2 regions of the Actinomadura sp. 3N407 genome follow, and region 2 is predicted to be linked to the other one. Evidence: riboswitches for the same ligand, from Rfam matches in the RefSeq annotation. Region 2 holds a riboswitch; the other holds the start of a gene.
What was found. Region 2 has a riboswitch for glycine ahead of gcvP (aminomethyl-transferring glycine dehydrogenase). Riboswitches for the same ligand answer to the same signal wherever they lie in the genome.
Positions count from the first base shown of each region.

Region 1 (9,216 bases), on a different contig from region 2:
GAGATCGGCGCGGTCTCCGGGCCGGGCTCCGTCGCCCGGCGGCGCGACCTGCTCGCGGCCCTGTTCGCCCGCGCCACCCGCACCGAGCAGGGCTTCCTGATCAGGCTGCTGGCGGGCGAGCTGCGGCAGGGCGCGCTGGACGGCGTGATGGCCGAGGCGATCGCGGCGGCGGCCGGAGTGCCGGCCGCCGAGGTACGGAGGGCGTTCATGCTGCGCGGGACGCTGGGGCCGGTCGCCACGGCCGCCCTCGCCGGCGGCGTCGGCGCGCTGCGCGAATTCACGCTGGAGGTCGGGCGGCCGATCAAGCCGATGCTCGCGGCGTCCGCCCCGTCCACCGAGGACGCGTTCGGCAAGCTCGACGCCGAGGCCGCCGTCGAGTGGAAGCTCGACGGGATCCGCGCGCAGGTCCACGTGTCCGGCGGCGAGGTGCGGGTGTTCACCCGGACGCTGGACGAGATCACCTCCCGGCTGCCCGAGGTGGTGGCGGCCGTGCAGGAGCTGCCCGTCCGAGCGGCCGTGTTCGACGGCGAGCTGATCGCGCTCCGGCCGGACGGGCGCCCCCACCCGTTCCAGGTCACCGCCGCCCGCACCGCCACGCGGACCGCGAAGAACACCGAGCCGGTGCCGCTGTCGGTGTACCTGTTCGACGTCCTGTATCTGGACGGCGCCGACCTCCTCGACGCGCCGGGCGCCGAAAGGGACTCGGCGCTGACCCGGGTCGTCCCGGAGGAGCTGCGCATGCCGCGGATCGTCACCGGCGACCCCGCGCGGGCCAAGGAGGTCTTCGACGAGGCGGTCGCGCGCGGCCACGAGGGCGTGGTCGTCAAGTCCCTCGACTCCCCCTACACGGCCGGGCGGCGCGGCGCGGGCTGGATCAAGGTGAAGCCGCGGCACACCCTCGACCTCGTCGTCCTCGCCGTCGAATGGGGGCACGGCCGCCGCCAGGGGCTGCTGTCCAACCTGCATCTCGGCGCCCGCGACCCCGAGACCGGCGGGTTCGTCATGCTCGGCAAGACCTTCAAGGGCCTCACCGACGAGCTGCTGGCCTGGCAGACGAAGCGGCTCCGCGAACTGGCCGTGCGCGAGGACGACTGGACGGTCCACGTCCGGCCCGAGCTGGTCGTCGAAATCGCGTTCGACGGCGTCCAGCACAGCCCCCGCTACCCGGGCGGCATCGCGCTCCGCTTCGCCCGCGTCCTGCGCTACCGGCCCGACAAGTCCGCCGCCGAGGCCGACACGATCGAAACCGTCCGCGCCGTCGCCCCGGTCATGGACTAGACCCCCCGGTCACGAGCCGGTGGGTCAGCTGGGTGTGCCGGCTCGGGGGCGTCCACCGGTCGGGGGTTCCTCCTCCGGGGCTTGGCGGGAGTCACGTTCCGGGGCGGGCGGGCGGTCACGGCGCCTGGACGCGGCGCGCGTCCGCATCCGGGACGCGTTCCCGCCGCGGGTGACGGCGCCGCGCCGGGTGCGGGTCTCGGCGCGGCGTTCGGCCCAGGTCCGGGTCTTGCGCCGGAAGGGGGAGACGGCCTTGCGCTCCGCGCGGGCGGCGGCCCTGCGCTGCACACGGGCGAGCCGCCGGCGGCGGGCGCGGTCGGTGGCCTCGGTGCGGCGTTGCAGCAGCTCGGGCGGGATGAGGTCGTGCCGCCCGGCGATGAACTCCTGCACCCAGATCTTGCCGCGGATGAGCGGCCGGCGGATCGAATTCTCCCGCCGGACGGCGCGCTGGTACCTGCGCGACTCGTGGTCGTAGCGCCAGCGCGACCAGGGCGAGCCGGGACGCGCCACCCGGATCGCGCCGATGACCAGCAGGGCGGGGACGAACAGGCCGATGAGCCCGGTCCAGATCTTGCCCTTCAGCAGCGTGAGGACGGCGAGGGCGAGGTTGACGACGAGGAACGCGACGTAGACGGGCGACATGGCTCCGGCGCCGGGGTCCAGCCCGAGGCTCTCGTAGCCGAGCGGATGGACGCCGAGCAGCAGCAGCCCGGTCACGGCGATGGCGACGAAGACGGCGTCGACGGACGCGCGGCCCTTCTCCGTCCAGTAGACGTCGCTGAGGTGCAGGATCAGCGCGAACTCGTCCAGGACGAGGGCGGAGCCCATGCCGAACACGACGGCCGCCGCCAGGTCGAGGCCGACGAGCGCGTCGGGGACCGCCAGGCTCGCCACGCCGCCCGCCAGCATCAGCACGACGCCGAACACGACATGGTGGATGTGCACGTCACCGGCGGTCACGTTCCGGAACCACCGCACGTTCGAGCGGATCAGCCGGACGTTCACCCGCGTCAACACAAAAGTGATCATGAACGCGACGAAGAAACCGAACAGCGGCAGCCGCCCGGTCTCCACGATGCGCGCGTCGAACATCTCGATCATCTGCCCCCCGCAGCTTCCATCATGCCCTGTGACATGCACGGATATCGTGGGACCCGGCCGATCAGCGACGATCCGAGGAGAAAGCCGCCGTGACCCGCATCGAGGACCACTGCGACCCCGGGTACCGGGCTTGGATCGCCGAGGCCGTCCGGCTCGTCGACGCCGACGCCAACCGCAGCGCCGACACGCACCTGCACGTGTTCCCGCTGCCGCCGGAGTGGGGCATCGACCTTTACCTCAAGGACGAGTCCGTCCATCCCACCGGTTCACTGAAACACCGCCTCGCGCGGTCGCTGTTCCTGTACGGGCTGGCGAACGGCTGGATCCGCGCGGACACGACGATCATCGAGGCGTCCAGCGGGTCGACGGCGGTGTCGGAGGCGTTCTTCGCGCGGCTGCTCGGGCTGCCGTTCATCGCGGTCATGCCCGCGTCCACCAGCCCGGAGAAGATCCAGCTCATCGAGTTCCACGGCGGCCGCTGCCACCTGGTGGACGACCCGTCGACCATCTACGACGAGTCGCGGCGGCTCGCGGCCGAGTGCGGCGGGCACTTCATGGACCAGTTCACCTACGCCGAGCGCGCCACGGACTGGCGCGGCAACAACAACATCGCCGAGTCGATCTTCGAGCAGATGCGGCTGGAGCGGTTCCCCGAGCCGTCCTGGGTGGTGGTCGGCGCGGGCACCGGCGGGACGTCCGCGACGATCGGCCGGTACGCGCGCTACCGGCGGTTCCAGACGCGGCTCGCGGTCGTCGACCCGGAGGGGTCGGCGTTCTTCGGCTCGTTCGCCGACGGGGACCCGGAGCGGACGGCGGCGGGCTCACGGATCGAGGGCATCGGCCGCCCCCGCGTCGAGCCGTCCTTCCTGCCCACGGTGATCGACCGGATGATCCGGGTACCGGACGCGGCGTCCGTCGCGGCGATGCGCTGGACGAGCGAGGTCACCGGCCGGGACGTCGGCGGCTCGACCGGCACCAACATGTGGGGCGCGGCGGAACTGATCGCGCAGATGCGGGCGAGCGGGGAACGCGGCAGCGTCGTCACGCTGATCTGCGACGGCGCGGAACGCTACGCGGGCACCTACGGGTCGGACGCGTGGCTGGCGGAGCAGGGCCTGGACATAGCGCCCTACCTCGCCGCGCTGAACGGCTTCCTGAAGACAGGCGAGATGCCCGCTACCCCGTGAACCGGACGGGGTTGACGAGGTCGGCGTAGATGAGCAGCCCGCCCATGACGATCAGGACGGCCGCCATCACGTACGTCACCGGCAGCGCCTTGGCGACGTCCACGTAGCCGGGGTCGGGCCTCCGGAAGACCTTGGCGAAAGCCTTCTTGATCGCCTCCAGGAGGGCGCCGGCGATGTGCCCGCCGTCCAGCGGCAGCAGCGGGACGAGGTTGAACATCCCGACCGCGAGGTTCAGCGACCCGAGCAGCATCACGAAGTAGGAGACCTTCTCGGTGCCGGTGAGGGTCTCGGACGCGGCCACGTCCCCGCCGATCCTGCTGACGCCGACGACCCCGATCGGGCCGTTCGGGTCGCGTTCGTCCCCGCCGAACGCCGCGTGCCAGATGCCGACCATCTTCTCCGGCATCCGCACCAGCGCGCCCGCGGTGCGGGCGGTCAGGTCGCCCATCGTGCTCGCGACCGCGCCGGGGCCCTGCCGCTCGACGGCGCTGGTCGGCGTGATGCCGAGGAACCCGACCTCGACGATCTTGTCCCGGTCCTCCAGGTGGTACATCCGGTTGCGGGTGATGGGGACGTTCAGCTCCACGTCCCGCCCGTCGCGCTCGACGGTCATGGGCACGGTCTGCCCGCCCGCCCCGCGGATCAGCTCCTGCAGTTCCCGGTAGTCGTCGATCTTCTTGCCGCCGAAGACGACGATCTGGTCACCGGCCTGCAGCCCGACCTGTTTCGCCGGGGTCGGCGCGGCGTTCGCCGGGCACTCGGTGAGCTCGGACTGGCTCGCCGGAACCATGCACTCGGCGACCTCCCGGATCACCGGCTGCGGCTGGTTCGTGCCGATTCCCATCAGGAGGATCGCGAAGAACATGACCGCCAGCAGCAGGTTCATCGCGGGCCCGCCGGACATGATCAGCAGCTTCTGCCACCACTTCTTGCCGTAGAAGACGCGGTTCTCGTCCCCCGGCCTGACCTCCTCCAGCGCCACGCCGCGCGCGGACTCGATGAGGCCCTGGAACGGGCCGGTGCTGGCCTGCCGGATCTTCCCGGGGGCGTCGCCTTTGCGCGGTGGCAGCATCCCGATCATCCGGATGTAGCCGCCGAGCGGAATCCATTTGATCCCGTACTCGGTCTCGCCCCGGCGCCACGACCACATCGTCGGCCCGAACCCGACCATGAACTGGGTGGTCCGCACCTTGAACAGCTTGGCGAACGAGAAGTGCCCCAGCTCGTGCAGCGCGATGGACACCAGGAGGCCGAAGAACAGAATCAACGCTCCAGCCACGTAGGCCATGCGGCTAGCCCCTCCGGTCATGCACCCCGCTCACCGGGGGGTGGTCAACAGCAACCAACTCAGAGTACGTCACAGGCCCCGCTTTGGTTGAACCAGCGCGCAAGCCGGACCGACGCCTTTTGTGCCCCGATTTGAGGTGAGCTGCTAATCCGCGCACGCGTCATTGGCACCCGCGTCGGTATTGACGGGACGTCCCGCCTGCCACCATGACGGCCCCACCCCGGTCCACGGAGGTACTGCCTTGAAGCGCGGTCATGTAGCGGCCCTGGCGTTGGTGCTCGCCCTCGCCGGATGCGGCGGCTCCGACGACGGCGGCGGGGCCGCGGAGACGTCATCGCCCGCGCCGCCGGCCGCTTCGTCCGGTGAGGGGAACGCGGTCCTGCCCTCGCCGCCCCCGCAGTCGGAGGCGACCAAGGCGTTCAACGACTGCATGCGCAAGCAGGGCGTGGAGCTGCCGAGCCCGAACCCGGCGTCCACGCCTCCCAAGCAGGACATCGAGAAGAGAATGACGGCCCTGCGCACGTGCATGAAGGCGCTGTCCGCGTCCCCGCCCCCCGCACCACGCTGACCCTCGCGGCGTCCAGGACGATGCCATAGGATGCTGAACGCCGATGATCCCGTGCGGGAGAGTCCCTTGCAGCCGGTGAGGGACGCCGAAGGAGCAAATCCTCCCCGGAACCTCTCAGGCCCACGGACCGCACGGACCAGGCGACCTCTGGAAAGCGGGGACCCCGTCCCCCGCCGAAGGTGAAAGCCCGCCCCGGTGGCGGGTGAAGCTCTCAGGCGCCGATGACAGAGGGGGAGGCACCGAGCCGCCCGGTGCGCGAGTGGGACGATGGACCACACGCGCCCGTGACGAAGGAGCCGAACCGATGTCCGCCGACCCGACCGCGAAGAAGACGCCGCTGCACGACGTCCACCAGGACCTCGGCGCGAACCTCGTCGACTTCGCCGGCCACCTGATGCCGCTGCGCTACGCGAGCGAGACTGCCGAGCACCAGGCCGTCCGCACCGGCGCGGGGCTGTTCGATCTGTCGCACATGGGGGAGATCTTCGTCTCCGGGCCGGGCGCGGGCGCCGCGCTCGACTTCGCGCTGGTCGGCAACCTCGCGTCGATGCCGGTGGGCAAGGCCCGCTACACGATGGTCTGCGGGCAGGACGGCGGCGTCCTGGACGACGTGATCGTCTACCGGCTCGCCGACGCCACCTGGATGGTCGTCGCGAACGCCGCCAACACGGCCGTCGTCCGGGAGGCGCTGACCGAACGGGCCACGCCCTTCGAGGCCGCCGTCGAGGACCGTTCCGGCACGTACGGGCTGATAGCGCTGCAGGGCCCTCGTTCCCAGGAAATTCTCGAAGGGTTCACCGACGCGGCGGTCGCCGACCTCAAGTACTACGCGGTCCTCGCCGGGCGGGTCGCGGGCGTCGACGCCCTCATTGCCCGCACCGGGTACACGGGTGAGGACGGCTTCGAGCTGTTCGTCGACGCGTCCGACGCCGTCGCGCTGTGGAAGGCGCTCGCCGGGGTGGACGGCGTCGTCCCCGCCGGGCTGTCCGCGCGCGACACGCTTCGTCTCGAAGCGGGGATGCCGCTGTACGGCAACGAGCTGACCGCCGAGACCACGCCGTTCGAGGCGGGCCTCGGCCGGATCGTGAAGCTGGACAAGCCGGGCGACTTCGTCGGGAAGACCGCCCTGGCGGCTCAGGCGCAGACCCCGCCGGGCCGTAGGCTCGTGGGACTTGTCGCGCGCGGGCGTCGCGCGCCGCGCAAGGGGTATCAGGTCGTCACGTCCGGCGGCACGCCGTGCGGGGTCGTGACGAGCGGCGCCCCGTCGCCCACACTGGGCACGCCGATCGGCATGGCGTACCTCGACAGCGGCGTCGAGGAGACGGGCCTCGCCGTCGACGTCCGCGGCCGGCAGGAGCCGGTGGACGTGGTCGCCCTGCCGTTCTACAAGCGTTCCTGAAGAAGAACTTGTGGGGGTGTGGGGGTCACCCCCCACAGTGACAGGAGAAGTTGTGGGTGTGTGGGGGGTCACCCTCCACAGTGACAAGAAGAAATTGGTCGGTGTGGGGACCGGCCCCCACCATGACTAGAAAGAAGTGATCGTGAGCGTTCCGGAGCAGCTCCGCTACAGCGAAGAGCACGAGTGGGTGTCCGGCCTCGGTGGCGAGGACGGCATCGTCACCATCGGCATCACCGCGCACGCCGCCGACGCCCTCGGGGAGATCGTCTACCTCGAGCTGCAGCCGTCCGAGGGCGACACCGTCGAGGCGGGCGAGCCCTGCGGCGAGATCGAGTCGACCAAGTCGGTCAGCGACATCTACTCCCCCGTCAGCGGCGAGATCACCGCGATCAACAGCGCGGTGGTGGACGAGCCCAAGGTCATCAACGACGACCCGTACGGCGAGGGCTGGATCTTCAAGGTCCGCGTCTCCGAGGAGCCGGGCGACCTGCTCGACTCCGCCGCCTACGACAAGCTGATCGAGGAGAGCTGATCTTGAGCCTGAACGATTCGCTCGCCACGGCCGACCCGGAAGTCGCCGAGGCCGTCGCCGCCGAGCTCCGGCGGCAGCAGTCCACGCTCGAAATGATCGCCTCGGAGAACTTCGCGCCGGTGTCGGTCCTGGAGGCGCAGGGCTCCGTCCTCACCAACAAGTACGCCGAGGGCTACCCGGGCCGGCGCTACTACGGCGGCTGCGAGCACGTCGACGTCACCGAGCAGCTGGCCATCGACCGCGCCAAGTCGCTGTTCGGCGCCGAGCACGCGAACGTCCAGCCGCACAGCGGCGCGCAGGCCAACACGGCCGTCTACTTCGCGATGCTCCACCACGGCGACACGATCCTCGGCCTCGACCTCGCGCACGGCGGGCACCTCACCCATGGGATGCGGCTGAACTACTCCGGCAAGACGCTGAACGTGGTGCCCTACCACGTCCGCGCGGAGGACGGCCTGGTCGACATGGACGAGGTGGCGTCCCTCGCCGCCGAGCACCGTCCCAAGATGATCGTCGCGGGCTGGTCGGCGTACCCGCGGCAGCTCGACTTCCCCGCGTTCCGGGAGATCGCCGATTCGTCCGGGGCCCTGCTCATGGTCGACATGGCGCACTTCGCCGGCCTCGTCGCCGCGGGCTTGCACCCGTCGCCCGTCCCGTACGCGGACATCGTCACGACCACCACGCACAAGACGCTCGGCGGCCCCCGCGGCGGCCTGATCCTCGCCCGCGAGGAGTACGGCAAGAAGATCAACTCCGCGGTGTTCCCCGGCATGCAGGGCGGCCCGCTGGAGCACGTGATCGCCGCCAAGGCCGTCGCCCTCAAGATCGCCGCGTCGGACGAGTTCCGCGCACGCCAGTCCCTCACCGTCGAGGGGGCGAGGCTCCTCGCCGAACGCCTCCTCGCCGAGGACTCCGCCAAGGCCGGCGTGAAGGTCCTGACCGGCGGCACGGACGTCCACCTCGTCCTGGTCGACCTCGTGGACTCCGACCTCACCGGCCGCGACGCCGAGGACCGCCTGCACGACATCGGCATCACCGTCAACCGCAACGCCGTCCCGAACGATCCGCGCCCGCCGATGGTCACCTCCGGCCTGCGGATCGGCACGCCCGCGCTCGCCACCCGCGGCTTCACCACCGGCGACTTCGCCGAGGTCGCCGACATCATCGCGCTGGCCCTCCAGCCCACCTTCGACCGCGACGCCCTGTCGGCCCGCGTGAAGGCGCTCGCCGACGAGCATCCCCTGTACCCGGATTTGTGACGTCACCGCGCCCCCTTCCACACCGGAAGGGGGCGCAGGCTACAAAGGGGTAGCAATGGCCATCAGCGTTTTCGACCTGTTCAAAGTCGGGATCGGCCCGTCGTCCTCCCACACCGGAGGCCCGATGGCCGCCGCGCACCGCTTCGCCCGCGGCCTGCACCAGGACGGGCTGCTGGAGAAGACGGCATCCGTCCAGGCCATCCTCTACGGATCCCTCGGTCTCACCGGAAAGGGTCACGGCAGCGACAAGGCCGTCATCCTCGGCCTGGAAGGCGACAAACCCGAACTGGTCGACGTCGACGGCATAGACGCCCGCCTGAAGAAGATCCGCGAAAGTGGGACCGTGCACCTCTTCGACGACCACGAAATTCCCTTCGTGGTCAACGAACACCTCATCTTCGAACGCAAGGAATCCCTCCCCGGCCACCCCAACGGCATGCGCTTCACAGCCCTCGACCGCTCGGGCAACGAACTGCGCACAAAGGTCTACTACTCGGTCGGCGGCGGCTTCATCGTGGACGAGAACGCCACCGGCGCCGACCGCATCAAACCCGACGACACCGCCCTCCCCCATCCCTTCGACACGTCCGCCGAGCTCCTGGAACGC
Region 1 is NZ_JBQQBP010000001.1:572,825-582,040, reverse strand. It holds gene ACTWPP_RS02725 (ATP-dependent DNA ligase) at 1-1,278, shown strand, start outside; gene ACTWPP_RS02720 (hypothetical protein) at 1,303-2,376, opposite strand; gene ACTWPP_RS02715 (PLP-dependent cysteine synthase family protein) at 2,466-3,563, shown strand; gene ACTWPP_RS02710 (M50 family metallopeptidase) at 3,553-4,851, opposite strand; gene ACTWPP_RS02705 (hypothetical protein) at 5,093-5,419, shown strand; glycine riboswitch at 5,464-5,559, shown strand; glycine riboswitch at 5,564-5,650, shown strand; gene gcvT (glycine cleavage system aminomethyltransferase GcvT) at 5,724-6,818, shown strand; gene gcvH (glycine cleavage system protein GcvH) at 6,961-7,350, shown strand; gene glyA (serine hydroxymethyltransferase) at 7,353-8,609, shown strand; gene ACTWPP_RS02685 (L-serine ammonia-lyase) at 8,665-9,216, shown strand, end outside.
Region 1: another riboswitch for glycine. It lies ahead of gcvT (glycine cleavage system aminomethyltransferase GcvT); the one in region 2 lies ahead of gcvP (aminomethyl-transferring glycine dehydrogenase).

Region 2 (9,216 bases):
CCGGCACCCCGCAGCGCCGTCCCCGCACGCTCGTCGCCGCCGACACCACCGCCGAGGACCCCGCCGTCCGGCTGACGCGCCGCCAGCTCCTGGACGGCGCCGGCATCGACGAGGCCCTCCTCGCCAGGCTGGAGGAGTACGGCCTCGTCCGCAGGGCCGGCGCGCACTACGAGGGCGACGCGCTCAGCATCGCGCGGGCCGCCGCGGCGCTCGGCGAGTTCGGCTTCGAGGTGCGGCACCTGCGCGCGGTCAAGGCCGCCGCCGACCGGCAGGCCGGCCTCATCGAGCAGATGGTCGCGCCGCAGCTGCGCCGCCGCAGCCGCGGCGCCCACGAGCAGGCCGCCGAGACCGCGCGGGAGATCGCGGCCCTGTCGGTCAGGCTCCACGCCGCCCTGGTATCGGCCGGTCTCCGCGAAAGCCTCGACCGCTGATCATGGGTGCCGCGGAGGATTTTGCCGGACCCGCGGCATCACGAGCTGTCCGGGCCTGGGTGTACGTTGGCTACAGGGTTCGGTCACGAATCGATCCGCTGCACGTGGTGATCCAGACAGCGAGAACCAGCAGGGAGCCGCAGTGAAGCAGATGGAGGTCGTCGGCGTCCGGGTCGAGATGCCCTCCAATCAGCCGATCGTCCTGTTGAAGGAGACGGAGGGCGATCGCTACCTGCCCATCTGGATCGGGGCGGTCGAAGCGACCGCGATCGCCTTCGCCCAGCAGGGCGTGCTGCCCGCCCGCCCCCTCACCCACGACCTGTTCCGCGACGTGCTCGACGCCCTCAGCGTCCAGCTGCGCACCGTCAACATCACCGCGCTGCGCGAAGGCATCTTCTTCGCCGACCTCATCTTCTCCAACGGCGTCGAGGTGAGCGCCCGCCCCTCCGACTCCATCGCCCTGGCCCTGCGCACCGGCGCCACGATCTTCGCCAGCGAGGACGTCCTCGAAGAGGCCGGCGTGGCCATCCCGGACGAGCAGGAGGACGAGGTCGAGAAGTTCCGCGAGTTCCTCGACACCATCTCCCCGGAGGACTTCGGCCGCGCCGGCTGACGAACCCGGAGGTCCGGCCCGCATGATCCGGGCTCCACGGGGCATGCGAAGAACGTGGTGAATGTCACTCTCGGGTGTATGTTCATGCCCTGCCGCGATTGGATGTGCATCGCCCCGGACCTGGCGGTTTTTGCCGGGCGGGCATCGGGGTAGGAGTGGTTTGGCGGTGAAGGTGCGCAGTTTGCCCACGTGAAGCCGGTTCATCCGGGCATGCGACGCGCCGACGGTGAACGTTGACCACACCCTGACCGGCACCTACCGTGCTGGTGGAACACCCGTGGTGTAATTCGTCGAACCCCCTTGACGAAGCGGCACGGGCTGATAGAAGCCGGAGGTCCGCGTGGCGGTGAGCAGCGGCGAGGGCAAGGCGACCCCCGACAGGCACATGGCGTCCCGGCGTGCCGGAGAGCAGGGCCTGCTCTTCGACACCCAGGTCTCGGCGCCGCCGGAGGATGTCGGTTACCGCGGCCCCACCGCGTGCGCGGCGGCGGGGATCACCTACCGGCAGCTCGACTACTGGGCGCGCACCAAGCTGGTGGAGCCGAGCGTACGGCCGGCGCACGGGTCGGGCAGCCAGCGGCTCTACAGCTTCCGCGACATCCTCGTCCTGAAGGTCGTGAAGCGGCTCCTGGACACCGGCGTGTCGCTGCAGCAGATACGCACGGCCGTCACCCACCTGCGGGACCGCGGCGTCAGGGACCTGGCGCAGATCACGCTGATGAGCGACGGCGTCAGCGTGTACGAGTGCACCTCGCCCGACGAGGTCGTCGACCTGCTCCAGGGCGGGCAGGGCGTGTTCGGCATCGCGCTCGGCCGGGTGTGGCAGGAGGTGGAGGGCAGCCTCGCGGAACTACCCGGTGAGCGCGCCGCCGTCGATGACGACGACCCGTCCGACCACCCCCACGACGAGCTGGCCGGCCGGCGGCGCGCCCGCCGCACCGGCTGACGGTCAGAGCGCCTCCCGCCGCTGCAGGTAGGTGAACGCGCCCCATCCCGGCAGGACCGGCAGCCACAGCGTGAGAAGCCGGTAGAGCAGCACCGCCGACGTCGCCGTCTCCGCGGTGAGCCCCGAGATCGTCAGCGCGAGGGTCAGGGCGCCCTCGACGGCGCCGAGACCACCGGGCGTCGGCGCCGCCGACCCGACCGCGTTGGCGGTGAGGAAGACCACCACGACGGTCGTCAGCGGCAGCGACCCGCCGAACGCGCGGATCGACGCGTCCAGGCAGAGCACGAACGCGACCGTCAGCAGCAGCGTCCCGCCCATCCCCGTGAACAGCTTCCGCGGCGTCTGCAGGACGTCCACCAGCCGGGGCACCACCCCCGAGAACATGCTCCTCAGACGCGACGTGACCTCCCGCCGGACCCGCGGGACGGTCAGCGCCAGCCCCGCGAGCAGCCCCAGCGACAGCACCACGATGACGATCGTGCGGGACGGCGCGAGATCCTGCGTCGCCTTCGTCGTCGAGCCGGTGAGGAACCCGAACAGGATCAGCAGCAGGATGTGCGTGACCAGCCCCACCAGCTGCGACGCGCCGACGCTCGCCACCGCCGGGCCGGGCCGCACCCCCGAGCGCTGCAGGTAGCGGGTGTTGACGGCGACGCCGCCCACGGCCGCCGGCGCCACCAGCTTCACGAACGACGCGGCGACCTGGACCAGCACCGTCCGCCCCAGCGGCAGCCTCTCCGGCACGAACCCCATCAGCATGAGCGCCGCGGCGACGTAGGTGAGGGCCGCGGCGCCCAGCGCGGCCAGCGCCCAGTGCCAGCTCGCCGCGGACGCCATGGTCGCCACGTCCAGGCTCGCCACCTGCGGGATGACGATGTAGGCCGCGATCGACAGCGCCACGATGCTGAAGATCGTCCGGGGCCGGAACCGTTCCAGCCTGGCCGGCGAGACCTCCGTCTCCGGCTTCAGCCGGATGATCTGCTCGCGGATGCGGGTCAGCACCTCCCGGTCGTGCCGCAGCGCCGTCCGGGTCGTGCGTGACAGCGCCACCCGCTGCAGCAGCGGCACCGCGGCGGCCAGGGACTCCTCGCCCAGCACCCGCGCGGCGGTGCGGACCGCCCGCTCCGGTCCCGCCCGCAGCGCGAGCGTCGTCAGCAGCTGCGCCAGGTCGAGCCGCAGCGCCAGGTCGCCCGCCGCGGTCTCCCCGGCCCGCAGGTCGGTGATGTAGGCGCGGCCGTCGTCGCCGACCACGATCGCCTCGTCCTGCAGCCGCCGGTGCGCCAGCCGGCCCGCCTGCAGCGAACGGAACTGCCGCCACACGTCCGTCAGCAGGCCGTCGGTGATCTGCTCGTCGGGGACGTCCGCGAGCCGCCGGCCCGGCACGTGCTCGAACGCCAGCAGCGCCGCCTCCGTGCCGACCTCCGACGTGCCGATAAGGCGGGGGGTCCGGGCGCCCGCGGCGTCCACCGCGTACGCCATCAGCGACTCCTGCTCCAGGGACCTGCGCAGGGAGCGCAGCGCCCGCCCGGTCGTCGTGGAGCGCAGCCGCAGCAGCCTCCAGACTCGGTACAGCAGCCCCGCCGTCTGCTGGTCGCGGTCCAGGACGCGGAGTTCGAGGTCCCATTCGCCGTGGCCGCCGGGGCGCGCCGGGAGCCGCGTGCCGTGCCCGTCGCCCCCCCCGTCCCCGTTCCCGGGACGGGGGGCCAGGGCGACGCCGTACCTGCGGGTCTCCTCGGCGCCCTCGGCGGGGTCGTCCAGGCGCGCCGCCCGCTTCGGGCGCAGCCCGAGCCGTTCGAGCGCGGCGACGACCGTCATGCCCGTGGGACGCGGGTTGGGGGTGCCGACCGCGTACAGGGTGCCGTGGCCGATGGCGCGCCCGAGGAAGTAGGTGGCGGCGAGCGCGGAGACCGAGGCGTAGCCCGCGGTGAGCCCGGTGAGCGCCGCGAGCCCGATCATCGTCCAGGTCGCGGCCTGCCACCGGGTGCGCCCGGCCATCCCCACCGCGCTGACGAACGCGATGACGGGGGCGATGTCGGTGTGCACCGGGGCCGTCTCGGTGCCGCCCCAGATCAGCGAGTCCAGGACGCCGCCGGGCGCCGCCCGCACCACCAGGTCGTCCAGCCCGATCGTGATGCCGAACGCGATCACGGCGGCCAGCAGCGCGATCGCGACGCGCGTCCCGTCCTTGTGGAACAGCCGCTCGATGCCGAACGCGATCGGCGCGGCCAGCACCCCGAAGCTGGAGATCAGCGTGGCCAGCGACAGCAGCGGCCGGGGCGCGTGCGCGGTGCCCTCGGCGATGTCGGTCTGCAGGCCGTGCGTCGTCTGCTGCGCGAACGACACCAGCAGCATCACCGCCACCAGGCCGGTCACCGACGCCGCGAACCTGAACGCGTCCGACGGGCGGCGGATCCGGTCCGGCTGGGCGGGCTCGTCGACGGGCACACCGGCGGCCGCGCCCTGCCTCGGGCGCACCGTGCCGTCGTGGGTCTGCGTCACGCCGTACCGCCGCCCTGACCATCCGTCATCGTGATCAGCGTCCCAGAACCGGCGGCGCGCCGTCGAGCGGCCGGCGGGCCGTCCGGCCGTCGCGTGTGCACCCGAAGCCCCATCTCCCGTCGTGAGGCCCCGAGGCCCGTGACCTCCCAGGTCAGACCTCCATATCGTACTCATTGGCAGAGCGGCGTGCCCGCCGGGGCGCCGGCGCCGGAAGGGGCGGGCCCGTCCCGGGGCCCGGCTTTGGGTAGGGTTTGTCGAGGACATGCCGTCGACCCTGGGCGGGAGAGACCCCACGCCGCCAGCGTGGGGCGCCGAAGGGGCAACCTCCCCGGAACCTCTCAGGCAAAAGGACCGCTCGGGCGAGGCACCTCTGGAAAGCAGGCGTCGATCCCCGCACGCGGGGAAGGGCGGCTCACCGAAGGGGAAATCCCGCCGCGCGGGCGAAGCTCTCAGGTGCCGATGACAGAGGGGGAGACCGGCCGCCGGCCCGCGCCGGCGGCGGACCTGAGCATCGCAGCCGCCAGGAGGCTCTCCATGACCGCCCAGTTCTTCGCCCCCGTGGCCTCGCCGCAGCATCCCCGTTCCACGTTCGCCGACCGGCACATCGGCCCCTCCCCGGACGACCAGGCCCGGATGCTCGCCGTCATCGGCTACTCCGGCGTCGAGGCGCTCATCGACGACGCGGTGCCCGCCGCCATCCGCACGTCCCGCCCGCTGGACCTGCCGCCCGCGCTGAGCGAGCCCGCCGCGCTGGACCGGCTCCGGGAACTCGCCGCCCGCAACACCGTCCTGACGTCCATGATCGGCCTCGGCTACCACGGGACGATCACCCCGGCCGTCGTCCTGCGCAACGTCATGGAGAACCCCGGCTGGTACACCGCCTACACCCCGTACCAGCCGGAGATCTCCCAGGGGCGCCTCGAGGCCCTGCTGAACTTCCAGACGGTGGTCGCCGACCTGACGGGGCTGCCGGTCGCGAACGCGTCCATGCTGGACGAGGGCACCGCCGCCGCCGAGGCCATGGCCCTCGCCCACCGCGTCTCCAGGCGCAAGGAGCCGGGCGCGTTCCTGGTCGACGCCGACGCCCTCCCGCAGACGATCGAGGTCGTGCGGACGCGGGCGGTCCCGCTCGGCATCGAGGTGGTCACCGCCGACCTGTCCGGCGGGCTGCCCGAGGGCGACTTCTTCGGGGTGCTGCTGCAGTACCCGGGCGCGTCCGGCGCCGTCCGCGACCTGGAGCCGGTCATCGGGCAGGCCCACGACCGCGGCGCCAAGGTGGTCGTCGCGGCCGACCTGCTCGCGCTGACGCTGCTGCGCCCGCCGGGGGAGTCCGGCGCCGACATCGCCGTGGGCTCGTCGCAGCGGTTCGGCGTCCCGTACGGGTTCGGCGGCCCGCACGCCGGCTACATGGCGGTCGGCGAGGGCATCCGGCGGCAGCTCCCCGGACGGCTCGTCGGCGTGTCCGTCGACGCCGACGGCGCCCCCGCGCACCGGCTGGCGCTGCAGACCCGCGAGCAGCACATCCGGCGCGAGAAGGCCACCAGCAACATCTGCACCGCGCAGGTCCTCCTCGCCGTCATGGCGAGCATGTACGCCGTCTACCACGGGCCGGAGGGGCTCGCGGCGATCGCCCAGCGGACGCACCGCCGGGCCGCCGAGATCGCCGCGGGGCTGCGCGCCGGCGGCGTGGAGATCGTCCACGACGCGTTCTTCGACACCGTCCTCGCCCGCGTCCCCGGCCGCGCCGCGGAGGTCGTCGCCGCGGCCCGCGAGCGCGGGATCAACCTGCGCCCCGCGGACGCCGGCCACGTGGGGATCGCCTGCGACGAGACGACGCTGCCCGAGCACGTCACCGCCGTCCTGGAGGCGTTCGGCGTCCCGGCCGCCGGCGCCGGCGGGGCGGCCGAGGCGCTCCCGGGCGCGCTGCGCCGCGAGAGCCCCTACCTGACCCACCCGGTCTTCCGCGCGCACCGCTCCGAGACCGCGATGCTGCGCTACCTGCGCAGGCTCCAGGACAAGGACATCGCGCTCGACCGCTCCATGATCCCGCTCGGCTCCTGCACGATGAAGCTGAACGCCACCGCCGAGATGGAGCCGGTCACCTGGCCTGAGTTCGCGAACATCCACCCGTTCGCGCCCGTCGACCAGGCCGCCGGATACGTCGAGCTGATCGGCGAACTGGAGCACGCGCTCGCCGAGATCACCGGGTACGCCGAGGTGTCGGTCCAGCCGAACGCCGGCTCGCAGGGCGAGCTGGCCGGCCTGCTCGCCATCCGCGGGTACCACGCGTCCCGCGGCGAGCAGCACCGGGACGTGTGCCTGATCCCGTCGTCCGCGCACGGCACCAACGCCGCCAGCGCCGTCATGGCCGGGATGCGCGTCGTCGTCGTGAAGTGCGACGAGGGCGGCAACGTCGCCCTCGACGACCTGCACGCCAAGATCGGCGAGCATGGCGGCCGGCTCGCCGCGATCATGGTGACGTATCCGTCCACGCACGGCGTCTTCGAGGAGTCGATCACCGACGTGTGCGCGGCCGTGCACGAGGCGGGCGGCCAGGTCTACGTGGACGGCGCCAACCTCAACGCGCTCGTCGGCCTGGCCCGTCCCGGCGAGTTCGGCTCCGACGTCTCGCACCTCAACCTGCACAAGACGTTCTGCATCCCGCACGGCGGCGGCGGCCCCGGCGTCGGCCCGATCGGCGTCCGCGAGCACCTGGCCCCCTTCCTGCCGAACCACCCGCTCCGCGCGGAGGCCGGCCCGCAGACGGGCGTGGGCCCGATCTCCGCGGCGCCGTGGGGCTCGGCGGGCATCCTGCCGATCTCCTGGGCGTACATCGCGATGATGGGCCCGGACGGACTGCGCGCCGCCACCGAGAGCGCGATCGTCGGCGCCAACTACCTCGCCGCCCGCCTCGCGCCGCACTACCCGATCCTGTACACCGGCCGCAACGGCCTCGTCGCCCACGAGTGCATCGCCGACCTCCGCAAGATCACGAAGGAGACCGGGATCACCGCCGAGGACGTCGCCAAGCGGCTCATCGACTACGGCTTCCACGCCCCGACCCTGTCGTTCCCCGTCGCCGGCACCCTGATGATCGAGCCGACCGAGTCCGAGGACCTCGCCGAGCTCGACCGGTTCTGCGACGCCATGATCGAGATCCGCCGGGAGATCCGGCGCGTCGCCGACGGCGGCTACGACCGCGAGGACAACCCGCTCAGGAACGCCCCGCACACCGCCGCCTGCCTGATCTCCGACGACTGGAAGCACGCCTACACCCGCCAGGAGGCCGCCTACCCCGTCCCCGCCCTCCGCGACGACAAGTACTGGCCGCCCGTCCGCCGCATCGACCAGGCCTACGGCGACCGCAACCTCATCTGCTCCTGCCCGCCCCCGGACGCCTTCGAGGATTGAGCCGGCCCGGGCGCGACCACATGAGGACGCAAGGGACCCGGTTGCACCGGCCACCGGCGACCCCGGGCGTTGCCGATCGGGTGCGAAGCCGCGTTCGAGCCTGCGAGAACCCGAGCGCGCAGCGAGCCGCCGGGCGAGTCGGAGCGATGCGGCGATCGCCGCGGTGCCCGCCGAAGGAGGGCGCTCCGGCACCCGGGGCCGAGGACACTGCAATAAGCTCGCCGGATGAGCGAGTCAGCGGAGCGTGTGTCCGACGACCCGGCGCAGTTGTGCGAGCAAGCGCGGAACCTCGCCGAGAACGGCGAGGCGGAGCGGGCGGCGCTGCTGTTCGAGAAGGTGCTCGCGCTCGGCGAGACGCCCTGCCGGGCTCAGGCCGCGCTGGGCCTGGCCGTCGTCCTCGACGACTCCGGTGACGTCGAGAGGGCGCGGGAGGCGGACCGGGCCGCGATCGCCACCGGGGACCCCGAGTACGGGCCGCGCGCCGCCTACCATCTCGCCCTCACGCACGAGCGGGCCGGTGAGCACGGCCAGGCGGCGCCCGCCTGGCGGGTGGTGGTCGACTTCGGCAACGCCGCCTACCTTCCGCCCGCCCACCTGGCGCTCGCCAGGATCGCCGACGATGCCGGCGAGTTCGACGCGGCGCGCGAGCACTGGGAGGCGGTGATCGGGACCGGTGACGCCGAGTACGGGCCGCCCGCCGCGCACGACCTGGCGGAGCGGCTGCTGGAACGCGGCGATCCCGCGCGGGCGCAGCGGATCCTCGCCGCCGGGCTCAGGCTGATCGACCGGGGCACCGCCCCGTACGCCTACGCGCGGCTCGCCGTCGCGCTCGGCATCTCCTACCTCGATCAGGCGATCGGCGCGTTCGGCGCGGCGCTGGGGGAGGAGCCGCCCGACCCGGAGGTGGGGCCGCTGGCCACCGAGCTGCTGGCGCGGACGCTGCCGCTGCGGGGCCGCGCGGCCGAGGCGGGCGAGGTGTGGCGGCGGGGGCTGGCCGACCCGGGCACCGCGGGGCAGGTGCGGGCGCGGCTGCGCCGCGACTTCGGCGAGGGCGAGGAGGACGGCGACCCCGCCGACCTGTGGTGGGAGCCGGTCGTCGAGCAGGCCGTGTCGGACGGGACGCTCCCCGCGCTCACCGGTGAGGCGTTCGGCGCCCTCGACCACATGTACGCGCTCCTCGCCGTCCGGTACGCCGACGCCCCGGCCGAACGGCGGCCGGGCGAGACGCACGACGTGCTCGGCAGGGCGGTGCGGGTCCCGAGCGGCTACGCGTGGGGCCCGCTGCTGCACGAGAGCTTCGCCGAGCGGCTCCGCCT
Region 2 is NZ_JBQQBP010000007.1:344,768-353,983, forward strand. It holds gene ftsR (transcriptional regulator FtsR) at 1-431, shown strand, start outside; gene ACTWPP_RS20365 (bifunctional nuclease family protein) at 574-1,044, shown strand; gene ACTWPP_RS20370 (MerR family transcriptional regulator) at 1,385-1,990, shown strand; gene ACTWPP_RS20375 (lysylphosphatidylglycerol synthase transmembrane domain-containing protein) at 1,994-4,489, opposite strand; glycine riboswitch at 4,759-4,853, shown strand; glycine riboswitch at 4,854-4,965, shown strand; gene gcvP (aminomethyl-transferring glycine dehydrogenase) at 5,024-7,900, shown strand; gene ACTWPP_RS20385 (tetratricopeptide repeat protein) at 8,126-9,216, shown strand, end outside.